One region of the Alteromonas sp. OM2203 genome, then DNA from elsewhere that is predicted to be linked to it. Evidence: predicted binding sites of a transcription regulator. Region 1 holds the regulator's gene; the other holds the start of a gene.
What was found. Region 1 encodes sigma-54, which starts transcription at its own class of promoters, with help from an activator protein. Its sites were predicted from a motif close to GTTGGCACGNNNNTNGNNT; they were not measured.
Positions count from the first base shown of each region.

Region 2: a site for sigma-54 is predicted at 3,021-3,039, ahead of ACM0P2_RS12130 (BON domain-containing protein). Genes of this name have one in related genera too.

Region 1 is NZ_CP183209.1:802,073-809,532, reverse strand. Features, by position in the region: gene lptC (LPS export ABC transporter periplasmic protein LptC) at 1-466, shown strand, start outside; gene lptA (lipopolysaccharide transport periplasmic protein LptA) at 435-986, shown strand; gene lptB (LPS export ABC transporter ATP-binding protein) at 989-1,714, shown strand; gene ACM0P2_RS03585 (RNA polymerase factor sigma-54) at 1,788-3,269, shown strand; gene hpf (ribosome hibernation promoting factor) at 3,300-3,587, shown strand; gene ptsN (PTS IIA-like nitrogen regulatory protein PtsN) at 3,601-4,044, shown strand; gene rapZ (RNase adapter RapZ) at 4,133-4,978, shown strand; gene ACM0P2_RS03565 (HPr family phosphocarrier protein) at 4,978-5,250, shown strand; gene mgtE (magnesium transporter) at 5,420-6,778, shown strand; gene ACM0P2_RS03555 (winged helix-turn-helix transcriptional regulator) at 6,833-7,460, opposite strand, start outside.
Region 2 is NZ_CP183209.1:2,708,874-2,716,333, reverse strand. Features, by position in the region: gene ACM0P2_RS12145 (glycosyltransferase family 2 protein) at 1-558, opposite strand, end outside; gene ACM0P2_RS12140 (hypothetical protein) at 1,159-1,707, shown strand; gene ACM0P2_RS12135 (endonuclease/exonuclease/phosphatase family protein) at 1,736-2,713, opposite strand; gene ACM0P2_RS12130 (BON domain-containing protein) at 3,074-3,673, shown strand; gene ACM0P2_RS12125 (hypothetical protein) at 3,970-4,170, opposite strand; gene ACM0P2_RS12120 (hypothetical protein) at 4,769-5,146, shown strand; gene ACM0P2_RS12115 (5'-methylthioadenosine/S-adenosylhomocysteine nucleosidase) at 5,218-6,126, opposite strand; gene pyk (pyruvate kinase) at 6,318-7,460, opposite strand, start outside.

The sequences.
Region 1 (7,460 bases):
TGGTGAAAATGACGCATTAAAGCCCACTTATAAAGCGAAAAATTTAACCACGACCCTCTACAATCAAGAGGGGGAGCTGAACCATAAGGTTTTTGCTGAATCAATGGAGCATTACGACCAACTAGGTTTTGTCTTGTTTCAACAACCTAGATATACCCTTTATACCGAAAATGCAACGTCTCCTTGGGTTGTTACGGCTAAAGAAGGCACACTCTACAACAACGAGCTTATTCAGCTGGAAAATCGCGTTGTTATTGAGAACCAAACGAGCGATGATTTTGTCCAAAGCTTATCAACCGAATATATTCAAATAAATTTGGACACCAAACAAATGACTTCTGACCAGCCCGTTGAAATACAAGGTACTCAGTACGTTATTTTGAGCAATGGGTTTAACGCGAATTTACGCACACAAGAATACGAGCTATTAGATCATGTACAAACCACTTATTCCCCTAGCAACTAGCCTTTTTCTTGCCATCGCTAGCGGTGCGGTGATCGCGAGCGAAGACGACTTTTCGCAGCCCATAAAAATAGGTTCAAACACCCAGTTTATTGATGGGAAAAACAAGACTGCACTTTATAAAGAAGACGTTCTCATCACACAGGGTTCACTACTGATTGAAGCGGACGAAGTTGAAGTTATCGCCAGTGAAGGTAGCGGTCGTGAAATTTTCATCGCTAGAGGCAAACCGGCGAGCTACTCTCAAACTTTAGAAGACGGCACGCCTGTTTCGGCAAAAGCCAATGAAATTCGTTACGAGGTTATTAACCGCACCATTTCTCTCGCTGGCAATGCCGAACTTCAGCAAGACACGAGTAAAGTGCAAGGTGACAACATTACATTTGATATGATTACCGAGCAATTGCTTGCTACTGGCGGCAGCGGAGAAGATGGTGAAGGTCGCGTTACGACGGTATTTACGCCTGACACCATTCGTAAAACATCGAAAAAGCAAGACAAAGATAGTGAGGACAACAAATAGCCATGGCCACTCTTAGCGCAACTAACCTTGCTAAGGCTTATAAATCTCGTCAAGTGGTGAGAGACGTTAGCCTTTCTGTTTCTACAGGGCAAATTGTTGGTCTTCTTGGTCCAAACGGCGCTGGTAAGACCACCACGTTTTATATGATTGTAGGTCTGGTACCCCTGGACAAAGGCAAGATTGAAATTGACGAAAACGAGCTCACTCATCAACCCATGCATGAGCGCGCACGCCGCGGAATTGGCTACCTTCCACAAGAGGCATCAATATTTAGAAAGTTGACCGTTCACGAAAATATCATGGCAATTTTGCAAACTCGTAAAGATTTAAATTCACACCAGCAAGAAGAAGAAGCTGACGCACTACTTGATGAATTTAATATCAACCATATACGTAATAGTGCGGGTATGAGTTTGTCGGGTGGTGAGCGACGCCGGGTGGAGATAGCACGAGCGTTAGCGGCAAATCCACAATTTATTTTATTAGACGAACCATTCGCTGGTGTTGATCCAATATCAGTTAATGATATAAAGAAGATAATACAACATCTTCGTGATAGAGGAATTGGTATCCTTATCACTGACCATAACGTACGAGAAACATTGGATGTTTGCGAAAAAGCGTACATTGTGAGTCATGGCGAGCTTATTGCGCAAGGAACAGCGGAACAGGTTTTAAGTAATCAAAAAGTAAGGGATGTATACCTAGGCGAACAATTCAGGCTATAGTTAATGTAACCGAATTGTCATTTTTCAATTTCGCTCTGGTATATTCAATTTAGAGCATTTAAATAAGACGTAGATGAAACCATCTTTACAGCTAAAATTTAGCCAACAACTTACCATGACACCTCAGCTTCAGCAGGCTATTAAATTGCTGCAGCTGTCTACTCTTGATCTTCAACAGGAGATTCAAGAGGCGCTTGACTCTAACCCACTGTTAGAAGTTGAGGAAGGTAATGACGAGCCTCAATCAGAAAAGAACAATCTCGATAATGATGATGGAGCATCAGAAGCGTCTGCTACTGCATCAAGCGACACCCTGGAAGCCGGAGATGCGTTAGAAAAAAACGATCTCCCTGACGAGTTGCCTATCGACAGTACGTGGGATGAGTATTATTCCGCATCTTCAGCGCCAGCGCCAGGTCCATCAAGTGATGATGAACAGATTTTCCAAGGCGAAACTACTGACGATATTCAAGAACACCTTTCTTGGCAGATGCGCCTGACCCATTTCTCGGAAACTGACCGGGCAATTGCAACGGCGATTATTGACTCGATTGATGAATCTGGCTATCTAACCGTCTCTCTTGAAGAAATTCTTGATGCGGTAAACGATGATGACTTAGAAGAGCCTATAGAGATGGACGAAGTAGAGTGCGTATTAAAGCGTATTCAAATGTTCGACCCCATTGGTTCTGGTTCACGGACACCTCAAGAGTGTTTAATGGTTCAGCTTCGCCAATTTTCAGACGATACGCCGTGGCTCGCTGAAGCGAAGCAGTTAATCGAAGAGTACTCTGACCTTCTTAGTAGCAAAGACTATCGCACGTTAATGCGTAAGAGTCGCCTGAAGGAAGATCAGCTGCGTGAGGCTATGCGTTTGTTACAAACCTTGAATCCTCGCCCAGGTAGTGCTTTAGTTACTAAAGAGCCTGAATATGTTATTCCTGATGTTTCAGTCGCCAAAAAGAATGGTCGTTGGGTGGTAGAATTAAACCCCGACAGCCTGCCTAAATTAAGCGTGAATCAACAGTACGCTGCGATGAGTCGTCGTGCAAAGAACAGTAGCGACTCTCAATTCATCCGCTCACACATGCAAGAAGCCAAGTGGTTCATAAAGAGCCTAGAGTCACGCAATGAAACCCTGATGAAGGTTGCGAATTGCATTGTGCAGCAGCAGATGGGTTTTTTCGAGCACGGCCCGGAAATGATGAAACCAATGGTGTTAAATGATGTCGCAGAAATGGTAGATATGCACGAATCGACTATTTCTCGTGTGACGACGCAAAAATACATGCACACACCACGTGGTATTTTTGAACTGAAGTACTTCTTTTCAAGTCACGTTGCGACAGAGTCTGGTGGTGAGTGTTCATCCACCGCTATTCGAGCATTGATCAAGAAGCTGGTGGCCGCTGAAAATGTTAGCAAGCCGCTAAGTGATAGCAAGATTGCTTCATTGTTGGCCGAGCAAGGCATAAAAGTCGCTCGGCGGACAATAGCAAAATACCGGGAATCGTTATCGATCCCGCCGTCGAACCAACGCAAAAGCCTTATTTAAACGGGCTCTATAATATAAGGAAGACGAAATATGCAAATCAACCTTACTGGTCATCATGTCGAAATCACCGACTCTTTGCGTAATTATGTCGATACGAAGTTCAGCAAACTTGAACGTCACTTTGATCACATTTCTAATGTGCATGTCATCCTGAACGTTGAAAAATTAAATCAAAAAGCCGAAGCGACTGTTCATTTAAGTGGCGCAGAAGTATTCGCATCCTCAGAAAACACCGACATGTATGCGGCGATTGACAGCATGGTTGATAAACTCGACCGGCAAGTAATCAAGCATAAGGAAAAACTGAAAAAACATTAGTAGTTAATTAAGCATGGACATACAAGCCATCGTAAGTCTGGACCGCACTGAATGTGCGGTTCAGTGTAATAGTAAAAAACGAATTCTTGAGATAATCGCAGATATTGCCGCCAAAAATAATGAGAACATCGACTCGGCGACGGTACTCAACAGTCTAATGTCTCGAGAGCGTATGGGAAGCACGGGTATCGGTAACGGTATTGCCTTGCCTCACGGACGTTTAGCGGGTCTCGATAAAGTAATTGCAATTGTCGTAACCTGTACACCGGCTATAGATTTTGACGCCTTAGATGAAAAGCCGGTAGATATATTTTTTGCTTTACTGGTTCCTGAAGAGCAAACCGAAGGGCATTTACAAACCTTGGCAACAGTTGCCGGTAAACTGAGCGACAAAGAGACGATTAAGGCAATACGCCGCGCTACAAAGAGCGATGAGATCCTCTCTGCATTATGTTAATTTCTAATGCCCGTTTGTATTTGGGCAATTGAGCCGTTTCAATCGATAACGCAAACAAGATAAAACCAGTCTATTAGGGAGAAATGAGGTGAAGCTGATTATAATCAGTGGTCGTTCGGGTTCTGGTAAATCTGTGGCGCTACGAGCACTAGAAGATTTAGGCTATTACTGTGTTGACAACATTCCGGTAAATCTACTCCCTACCCTCACTCACACGGTTGTTGATGAATACGATCAAGTCGCGGTGAGTATTGATGTCAGAAATTTACCTAAGAACCCTGATGACCTAGTCGAGATACTTGATTATCTACCCTCATCTTGGTCGATGACGATTGTTTATATCGACGCAAGCGACGATGTACTCGTCAAACGCTTTAGCGAAACCCGTCGTCTTCATCCTCTCGCCAAACTTAACAAATCACTTTTTGAGGCAATAAAAGCCGAATCTGCACTACTTGCGCCTATTGTAGAAAGAGCAGACCTGTATTTAGATACTGATAAGCTAACAATACATCAACTCGCGGAGTTAATTCGAGAGCGCATTCTTGGTAAAAAAAGCTCTCGTCTTGTATTGGTATTTGAATCATTTGGCTTCAAACACGGTATACCAAAAGACGCCGACTATGTTTTTGACGCACGCTTTCTACCAAACCCTCATTGGGAGCCCGACCTTAAGCACCTTACTGGCCTTGATGCACCGGTAGAAGTCTTCTTAGGCTCACAACCAGTGGTAACCAAGTTCATTTGGCAAATTCAAAACCTGATAACCACATGGCTACCTCATTTAGAGCGCAACAACCGAAGCTATGTCACCGTCGCAATAGGGTGTACCGGCGGGCAGCACCGCTCGGTATATATCGCTCAGACTTTATCTAAAACCTTCGGCGAAATTCATCCAGATGTTCAAATTCGCCATAGGGAGTTAAACCAATAATGACGATTCAAAAAACGCTCACTATTGTAAACAAGCTCGGCCTGCATGCTAGAGCAGCTACACAGCTTGTTAAACTTGCAAATCAATTTGACGCCAAGATCATTCTGAAAAAAGGCGACAAGGAAGCCGACGCCAGTAGTGTTCTTGGCTTAATGATGCTGGAAAGTCATCAGGGTGAGCAAGTCGATGTTATTGTTGACGGTGTTGATGCCACAGACGCGCTTGCTGCTATCGAGCAGTTAATAGAAGGCAGGTTTAATGAAGACGAGTAGTCACACGTCTAATTGATTACTTAATATACTTTCAGTCTGGTATTTATCAAATCTTGCGCAAAAGCTATGCAATTGTCATGACAGGATCATTATAATTGCGATACTCTACGGCCACTTAGGCGTTAACGCCTGCACCGTTTATTTTTTCACCCTATAGGAATAACGCCTTATGGCAGAAGCGCTTGTTTCTAAATACGTACAAACACAGCTACGCACACTCAATGCTGCGTTAGTAAACGGGCAATTTGTATCTGTACGTAAGCTTCTGCTCGAATTGCCCCCATCTGATGTTGCCCACATACTTGAGTCGAGCCCCAGCCGGACTCGTGATGAGCTTTGGGAGCTGATTGATAGCGACTTTCACGGTGATATTTTAGAAGAACTATCTGATGATGTTCGAAACGGTATTATCACAAAGATGCTCCCCGCCAATGTGGTTGATGCACTTGAAGAAATGGATACCGATGACTTGGCAGAAACGCTGAGTAGCCTTCCTGAACCCGTGTTGGCAGACATTCTTGATTCAATGGATGCACAAGACCGCGTACGTGCAGAGCAAGCGCTATCTTACGGTGAAGAAACCGCTGGTTTCATCATGAACACCGATACCATTACCTTGCGTCCAGATGTAACCATTGATGTAGTTCTTCGCTACATTCGCTTAAAAGGAGAGTTACCGGAAAATACAGACACCTTCTATGTGGTTAATAGAACGGATAATTTAGTTGGTATTATTCCCGTGGCCCGTTTGCTCACTGCTGACACTGACGACAAAGTATCAGACGTTATGGACGAAGAGTCGGAAGCCATTCCGGTAAACATGCCAGATGATGAAGTGGCAAGCCTGTTTGAGCGTTATAATTGGCTTTCAGCGCCGGTAGTTGATGAAAATCATCGCTTAGTGGGGCGAATTACCATTGATGACGTAGTTGATATCATTCGTGAAGACGCTGAACACTCAATGATGAGTATGGCGGGTCTTGATGATGATGAAGATACCTTTGCGCCTGTTATGCAAAGTACTAAACGCCGTTCCGTTTGGCTGGCAGTTAATTTAGTGACTGCGCTAATGGCTGCAATGGTAAGTGACTTATTTGAAGCCACGCTAAGCCAGCTCGCCGTATTAGCTATATTAAATACTATCGTACCGAGCATGGGCGGCGTGGCTGGTAACCAGACACTAACTCTTGTTATTCGGGGTATGGCGCTCGGTCATGTAAATGCCAGTAACTCGCGTTGGCTTATCAGTAAGGAAATCTCTATCGGCTTTTTAAATGGGGCAATTTGGGCTGTGCTTATTGCCTCTGTTATCGCACTCTGGAAGCAAGATTACATGCTGGGCGTTATTATCGCCTTTGCGATGATGGTAAACATGATTGCGGCAGCGCTTGCCGGCGCAACCTTACCCATGATCATGAAGCGCCTTAAAATAGACCCAGCGCTTGCTGGAAGCGTTATTTTAACTACGATAACCGATGTGGTTGGTATCTTTGCCTTTTTAGGTACGGCAACGCTGTTTTTAATTTAAGCCTAAAAAACAATCATCCTTAATTAGGATCTAGCAATTTTTGATATTATGCGCTTAGGCAATTAACGAATTGGCTGTATACCCATTAATATTCAGTTTGTATCCGACACCCCATACGGTTTGTACTAGCTGTCCGCCATTTTCAATGCTGTTAACCTTATCAAGTTTAGTGCGTAGACGATTAATATGGGTGTTTACCGTATGTTCGTACCCTTCGTGATTATAGCCCCACACCTCGCTAAGTAGTTGGTTGCGAGAAAAAACCTGATTGGGATGACGACAGAAATAATTCAACAAGGTGAATTCTCGTGCTGTTAGTGTCAGCAATTGCCCATTAATCGTCACGCTGTGATAACGCAAGTCGACGCTAAGCGGGCCTATCTCGATACGCTCGTCACTACCACCGGAAGCTCTCGTGTTTTCGTGGTTAGGCATACTTCTACGCATATGAGAGCGAATACGTGCTGAAAACATACGTTCGTCAAACGCACCAGTAAAGTAGTCATCAACACCCGCTTCATAATAATTTGCCTCATCTACCTCTGTGTAGACCTTATCTGCTAGAGACATATCACTTTCAACAGCCACTACCCAGCTTTCGGTATTAGCGTCTACAAGAGTTTTAATACGCTGCAGGCACATAGTATTACTGTGCGATTCAACAATAATAAGTGAATACTGC
Region 2 (7,460 bases), 1.9 Mb from region 1:
TTTCTGAAAGTCTGCCTTACGAATAAAAAACACTGTAGAACAAACACTATCGTCACTAAACTTTCCATGATTAATTTCCTGATCTCTTGAGGGTATTTCGTTGTTATCTTCTTTGGGTAGCGTGTCGTCATTACTCGCTAAATAACCAATCTGTTGCTCGCACTTTGAAATGTCCGAATACGGTTTCTCACATCGCTCACTAGGCAAGAAAACAACGGAAGTAAAAATTACCGCGTTGTCTTTCAGTGCAAGTAAGCCATCTTTAAACAGTGATGGGGACACCACCGCATCAACATTTAAGTAAGCAAGGTTTGCGTGTTTCGCGGCTTGCATTCCTTTGTTTCTCGCCTTCGCGATAGGAAGTTCGCCTTGGGTCGTAAACTTGTGCACGATGTCGAATTTGTCGCTTTTTATCAGAGAAAGACCTGATGGTGGTGCCATCCATACGATGACAAGCTCGTCTGGTGTTGGAGAGCATTGCTCGAGTTGATCGATAAGGTGAATCAATTTCTCAGTTCTATTTTTAACAATAGTTACTGCACTTATTGGTGAACGCATACTCAACCTCCTTTGCCTAGCCCTATAATGCTTAACGCTTGCGACGGTGCACCTTGCACGTTGTATTTGTGTGAAAGCAAAGAACGTTCCTTTTCTTTAAGGTTTTGAATTTGATGGGGTATTTTTGTTTTTGGTGCCTTGCTAAGCACCAAGTTTTACGGGAGATAACGAAAGAGGTGCCCGATAAAGGAAAATTTTACATACCTATTGTATTCAGTGTTCTTTATTCTTAGCGCTTTTTTAGAACCATAAAAGTGTTAACTGAATGCCGTTAAAAATAGGAAAAACATCAAAGGAAATTAATCGAAATGTTAGACACAATTTGATGAAGAGGATTTCTTGCCTTTTTGGTCTTATTTAAGTGTACTTTAAGCGTGCAATTGCTTTGCCCTGGCAACTAATTTTGTTATGCTTATTAGCATGATTTTAAACATGAAATTAAAGATATCAGATATCTATTCTGTTATCGATAAACTCTTTTTCTGACGAAAAGTTTGATTTTCTCTCGCAATACTTTTCTATTCAGAGAGTAGGTAAATCTTCAGTCTTACTTGTAACGTATTAATTTTTATTTCTCTTATTCTTCTGGTGGAAAAGACTGTGGAATCACAATCGTCTGTATTTATTAAAAGCTATGATAAGCAATCACTGAAATCAGTGGATGTGATATCTGGAATTTCCCCTAACGCTATGCGAAGGGTGTTTGGTGGATGGATATTTTTCGCCGCAGTCGTAGGCGTTATTATCAGTGTTGCACCGGACTTAAGCACACAATTTATTGGTCTAACACTTTTTGTTTTATTCGCGTTTACGCTGATTATGTTTGGTCAAAGTCGAATCTCAGAGGGCTGGCCGGCGATAATCTGCGATAACGACATTATCGGTGTGGTACGCGACCCAGTAAAACGAGAGTATATATGTGTTAATTCATCACTAGTCAAAGCCGCTAACCCTACGCTAATTAAACCAAACAAAAAAGCGGTAGAGATTGTGTTGAACCGTGAGAATTTGTCCGAAGAGGAGCAAAGCGTGCTTAACCAAGCAGTTTGGCCTAGAGATGGGGCGCTTATTGGTTTAGCACACTTTAAAAAGCGAGAAGACGCGTGCGAAAGTCTAATGTGGTGTGTAAAGCACAGAAGCTCTCGTTAAACAGCCCGGACTACGCTCTCGAGCTTGTTTAATCGTCGATAAACGCTAGTTCAGTATACAAAGGGTAGTGGTCTGAACCTATACTCTCTAGCTTTTCTATGTGAACCAACGCAAAATGCTTAGAATGGAATACGTGATCTAGTGGCCATTTTACTAACGGGTATTTTGCGTGAAACGTGTTATAAAAGCCTCGACCTTCTCGTGGATCTAGCAATCCGCTTATCTTTTTAAATTTTCGTGTTGTCGGCGACCACGCCACATCGTTGAGGTCGCCTGCCACAATAATCGGCCCGTTTGTATTCGATATCTCCTTTCCAACAATAGCTAATTCGACATCACGAGGTTTTGCATACGTGTTTTCTGTTGGGCTAGGGGGCTTAGGATGAAGAAAGTAGAGGAGAGTGTCTTGCCCTTCTAAATTTATCTTTACCTTCATGGAAGGAACATCATCTTCAATCAGGAAATTAAGCGTAGCCTCTTCAAACGGTATTTTGCTATACAAGTGCATACCGTAAAGGTTTTCAAGCGCACAGAACTTCCGGTAAGGGTACTCCGATTCGATTTCACTAATTCCCTTTTGCCACTTTTCATTCGACTCTAATGTTACTAAGAAGTCCGGTTTCTTATTTCTGACGTGCGCTATAAGTTTTCTAAAGTCGTTGTTAGGCATATAGACGTTACTTGAAAGCACACTTACCGTGCTCGCTGCCTGCGATTTTTCTATTCTTTTGACATCTTTTTTATAAAAGGGTGTGTAAGGGAGTATCCAAACAAGTTGGTAGAGCAGAGTTATCCCTAGTCCTGTAATTACCAGCGAGTTAATAACTAACCAATGATTATCAGAAGTCCAATTTAATGCGTGACAAAGAAGAAGAATGACAATAATTACAGATATTTGCAGGCGAGGGAATTCCCAAACTCGAACCACCCAATGAGAAGAGGGTAAAAGAGGAACAAAGCTGACTACAATAAAGAGTATTGATGCAGCAAAAAGTGCAATATCCATTGGCTTAGCATCCTTGATATTAAAAATTTGAAATGCTGTTTCCTATCAAGTTTTTGAAAGGTACCTAGCAATAAGAAGATTTCTCTATTATCTACGCTTAAATTGTTAAATCAGTTTAATCTTTACTCATTTCAATACGGATGAAACTCAATTCACATTTATTGATTATTCTTCGATAGCTATGTCGGAGAACTCACATTTAAAGCAACAGGTAAAAAATTCTCGTTTCACAGCAAAGATTTCAAATTCTTGAACCATTAAATACGAATATTTCTATGATATTCATTCAAAAACAATGGGTTGCGTTGTTGGCAAGGTTCTAGCTTACTTCATTGTGAGTTTCGACAAAGGATAAATGTTATGAAACGTTCACTAATTTCTATGATTGTTGCTACAACGTTGACCACTGCAGCTTGTGCAGGAGATATGGACACTGACAACAAGTGGGAAAAGGGCGCCAAAGACGCATGGATTGATGGCAAAGCTGAAGCTACGCTGTTGTTCAATGGCAACCTAGATTCATTCGATATCAATACCGATGTGAAAAATGGCAATGTAGTGCTAACAGGTAAGGTTGAAAATTCTGTCGATAAAAAGCTAGCGGAAGAGCTGGTAGCAAACATTGACGGTGTAACCTCTGTAGACAACAAGTTGACCATTGTTTCTGACAAAGACATGGACGGCGACATGTCTGATGATATGGAAGATACGGTAGATGAAGGTACAAGCGAACTTACTGACGCTAAAATCGCTACTGTAATCAAGACCCGTCTTCTAATGGACACTGATATTTCTGGTTTCAACATTGATGTTGACGTTGAAAATGGCGTGGTAATGCTGTCGGGCGACGTTGATTCTGATGCAGAGCGCGATTTAGCGGTTGAAATCGCAAAAAATGCATCTGATGTTAAAAATGTGAAAAGCGACCTTCGTGTAGTGACTAAAACTGCAATGAACTAAACGCATTTCATGTAGATAAGTTTGAAAAGGGGCATTCGCCCCTTTTTCTTTTTAAATGTTAACCAAATATATAATTATCGAAGTCAATGCTTCTATTCTTCGTTAAGGAGAATTGCTTAGCTATTTTCAGATTTGATCTCTTTGCAAGATTCAGTGCAATCATCAAAAACAAAATAGAATTCATAGATAGTGATATCAGTTCCATATTGCTTACTTTCTACAATACGCTTTATGTTCGCGTTCTTGTTCTGATCCCAAAATAGGCGTAAGCACCGCAGAAGCCAAAACTACCATATTCAAATCACGCTAAATTTCAACAATTTTCCGTTCGCTTCAATCAAAATGCTTAAATCAAACTTTTCAGCTGAAATTACTCCAGCATTAGCAAGACTCGAAGCGAGAATTAATGTAAGAGACATTAAAACGGGCTTCATCCATGGGATAACAGAAACGTCACATAACCAGAAGGCAGTAGGCATTGTCTTTATTTTAGACATTTAAACCTCTTGGTAGACAATTGCTTACCGATGCATCTCATACTTAAATCAATATTATTGGTAAGTCCGGTTAAGGGGGTGAAATTGCGTTTTGTAATGCCAATTTAAAATCAATTGACAAAAGTTATGAAGTCTTTAAGTAGATTGCCTTAGAGAGGGAAGGGTGATTATGTGATTGTTGTTTTCACTACTGATTTAATTGTCTTTTAATACTTATGTCTATTTTCACGACAATATTTAGCGCGAAAAATGAACTTTTTGGTAATACCAAACATTCACTGAACACTATATTCTTCATCCACTGTTTATTTAAGGCCGTTTTTATAAATTTTGTTTGGATAGGCTTTGATTAAACCCGAAGGAAAGACACGGAAAATTTCTCTTAAAGTGTGTAGAAAATTCTTTCAATACATTTTGCAGTAGTAGTCTTGTTTCATATCTTCCTGAAATACAAAGAAATATATTGTGGTATAGAAGCTGCAATTACAAATTACACATAGTAATTAAAATTAGCGCATTGTTTGGCTTACCTTAACTTTTTAGCGCTAAGTTTATTAATCAGATTATGAGCAGTTCACAGTTGATCAAGGAGTGAAGCATGAACATTTTAAAGTGGGTTTATTCAGCTATAGTTGTTTCAGTTGTAATAGCATTAATCGGTCTGTTCGGGCAGGGCAAGCTTTCAATTAGCCAAGCAACGGCCGATGACGCTGAACGCACTGTTCATGCAGATATCGTCAAAGTTGAACAGACATTATCACTTGTAGAGTTTGATTTATCCAAAAAGGCGCATCTGCTTAGAAAAACACGCTTAGATTTTTATGTTAAGCAGGCAAAACAAGCTGATTTAAGAGGCTGGAAGTTTAAACGTGACGAGTTTGTTGAGCGCGCTGAGAACATCATTAGCCACCATCTTACACAATATGCGAACGATATAGCTCAAGAGACAGAGACCTACACTGCACAGGCAATCTAGCCGAAACTGCTTTAATGAAAACGCCCTTTACGCTTTGAGAAAGTAAAGGGCGTTTTTGGTTCTATGTAAATCTATCCGTCGATATTTGAAATGTAGGCTTTAATCACTTTTGCGACAAATGCTTGGCAATCCTCGGCTGTTGTAGGATCATATTCACCGTGATTAGTGATATTATTTGATAAAACGCGAATACCCAAAAACGGGATATGGTAGGCGTGAGCAATTTGGGCTGCCGAAGCTGTTTCCATTTCTTCCACGCTAGTACCTAGGTTCCTATTAAGCCATGCAATTCTATCTAGTTCATTGTTCCAAAAGTTACCGCTGCCGATTGTTCCTTTTACTACACTACCTCGTTCATATTGGTTAGCTAGCGATGAAGCCAGCGCGATTAATTGCTTATCGCCTAAATAAAACCGCAATTTTTCAGCATCCTTTGCACTACTTCCTTCTCCTGCACTCCCTTCAGATGCCATAATATCCATGGGGATCCAATTGAGAGGATTACTGCCTTCTCCTTGCACTAGCCTTGGCGTTTTAAAGCTTGATGCGTTTACACTGCGCTCGCCCAAAACGATGTCTCCGACTTTCAAAGATGGGTCATGTCCTCCAGATGTGCCCTGATTGATAATGAGGCGAGGATGGTATCGCTCTATACCAATAGCTGTTGCTGCCGCAGTGTTCTCTAAACCTTTACCAGTTTTAGCAACTACAATGGGGTAGCCGTCTAGCGTACCTTTGTAGAACACAGCATTACCTGCATATTCGATGGTCACATTGCTCAAGAGTGCAGTAAAATATTGAGCTTCTATGGGCATAGGGCCTTGAATCATTATTGGCTGTAACGGAGCACTTGGTGAGCTAACTTCAACGCTTTTCATATTATGCGTGGTAGGGGATGTAGCCCATGCACAATGACCAATAACGGTAAGAAAGGCTATTGTGAATAACCTAAAGGCATGGTGTTTATGGATATAGTACATACTGATCCTTGTTTTTATCGTTCTTGTCCTGAGAAATTTATAACGAAGAAACGTTTGGCATATTAGGTGAAGTTAATTGTTCCAATAACTTTCACACCGCTTTTTTATTATGTGTTTGGTTTGATATTACTATTTAAATTTCAGGCAAAAAAAAGCGAAGCATCTGCTTCGCTTTAATATAATAAATATGGTTATTCAACTTCCACAATTTTTAACGTGTTAGTTGCGCCTACTTTTTCCATTTCATCGCCATAAGTAAGGATGATGCTGTCGCCACTTTTTACTAAACCTTTTTCTTTTAGTGAAGCAATAACATCATACTTTAATCTACCAGGCTCGCTGTTAGATGAGTCAAAATAAACTGGCTTAACACCCCGACACAGCGCCATCGTGTTAAGCGTTGATTCGTGACGAGACATCGCAATAATTGGAAGTGACGTTGTGATGCGTGACATTAACGTTGGCGTAGTACCGCTTTCAGTTAAGCCCACAATTGCTTTAACGCTTGGAAGGTGATTTGCCGCATATACTGCAGATAGTGCAATTGACTCGCTCGTTGATGAGAATTGCTGGTCCATACGGTGCTTAGAAATTTTAACGCTTGGGTGGGTTTCTGCGCCTTCACAAACGCGGGCCATTGCTGCCACCGTCTCGATAGGAAAGTTACCTGCCGCTGTTTCAGCTGAAAGCATAACCGCGTCGGTGCCGTCTAAAACAGCGTTTGCAACGTCCATAACCTCTGCACGCGTTGGCATTGGGCTGTCAATCATCGACTCCATCATTTGCGTTGCGGTAATTACCACTTTGTTAAGCTGGCGAGAACGGGCGATTAACTTCTTCTGTACACCAACAAGTTCGGCATCACCAATTTCAACGCCTAAATCACCACGAGCTACCATAACGGCATCTGACGCAGAGATAATGTCATCCATAGCTTCGTCAGAAGCTACGGTTTCTGCGCGTTCAACCTTTGCACAAATTTTGGCATAACAACCTGCTGCTTCGGCAAGTTCTCTTGCGTAATTTAGGTCTGCACCACTTCTAGGGAACGACACCGCGAGGTAATCAACACCGATTTCCGCCGCAGTTTTAATGTCTTCTTTATCTTTGTCGGTAAGTGCATCGGCAGAAAGTCCACCACCTTGACGGTTAATGCCTTTGTTGTTTGAAAGTTTACCACCTACCGTAACTTCAGTGATAACTTTACGCCCTTCAACACCAGTAACTCTCAGTTGAATACGGCCATCATCAAGCAGAAGAATGTCACCAGCTGAAACGTCATCAGGTAGCGCTTTATAGTCTATTCCTACTTGATTAACATCACCTTCATCGCG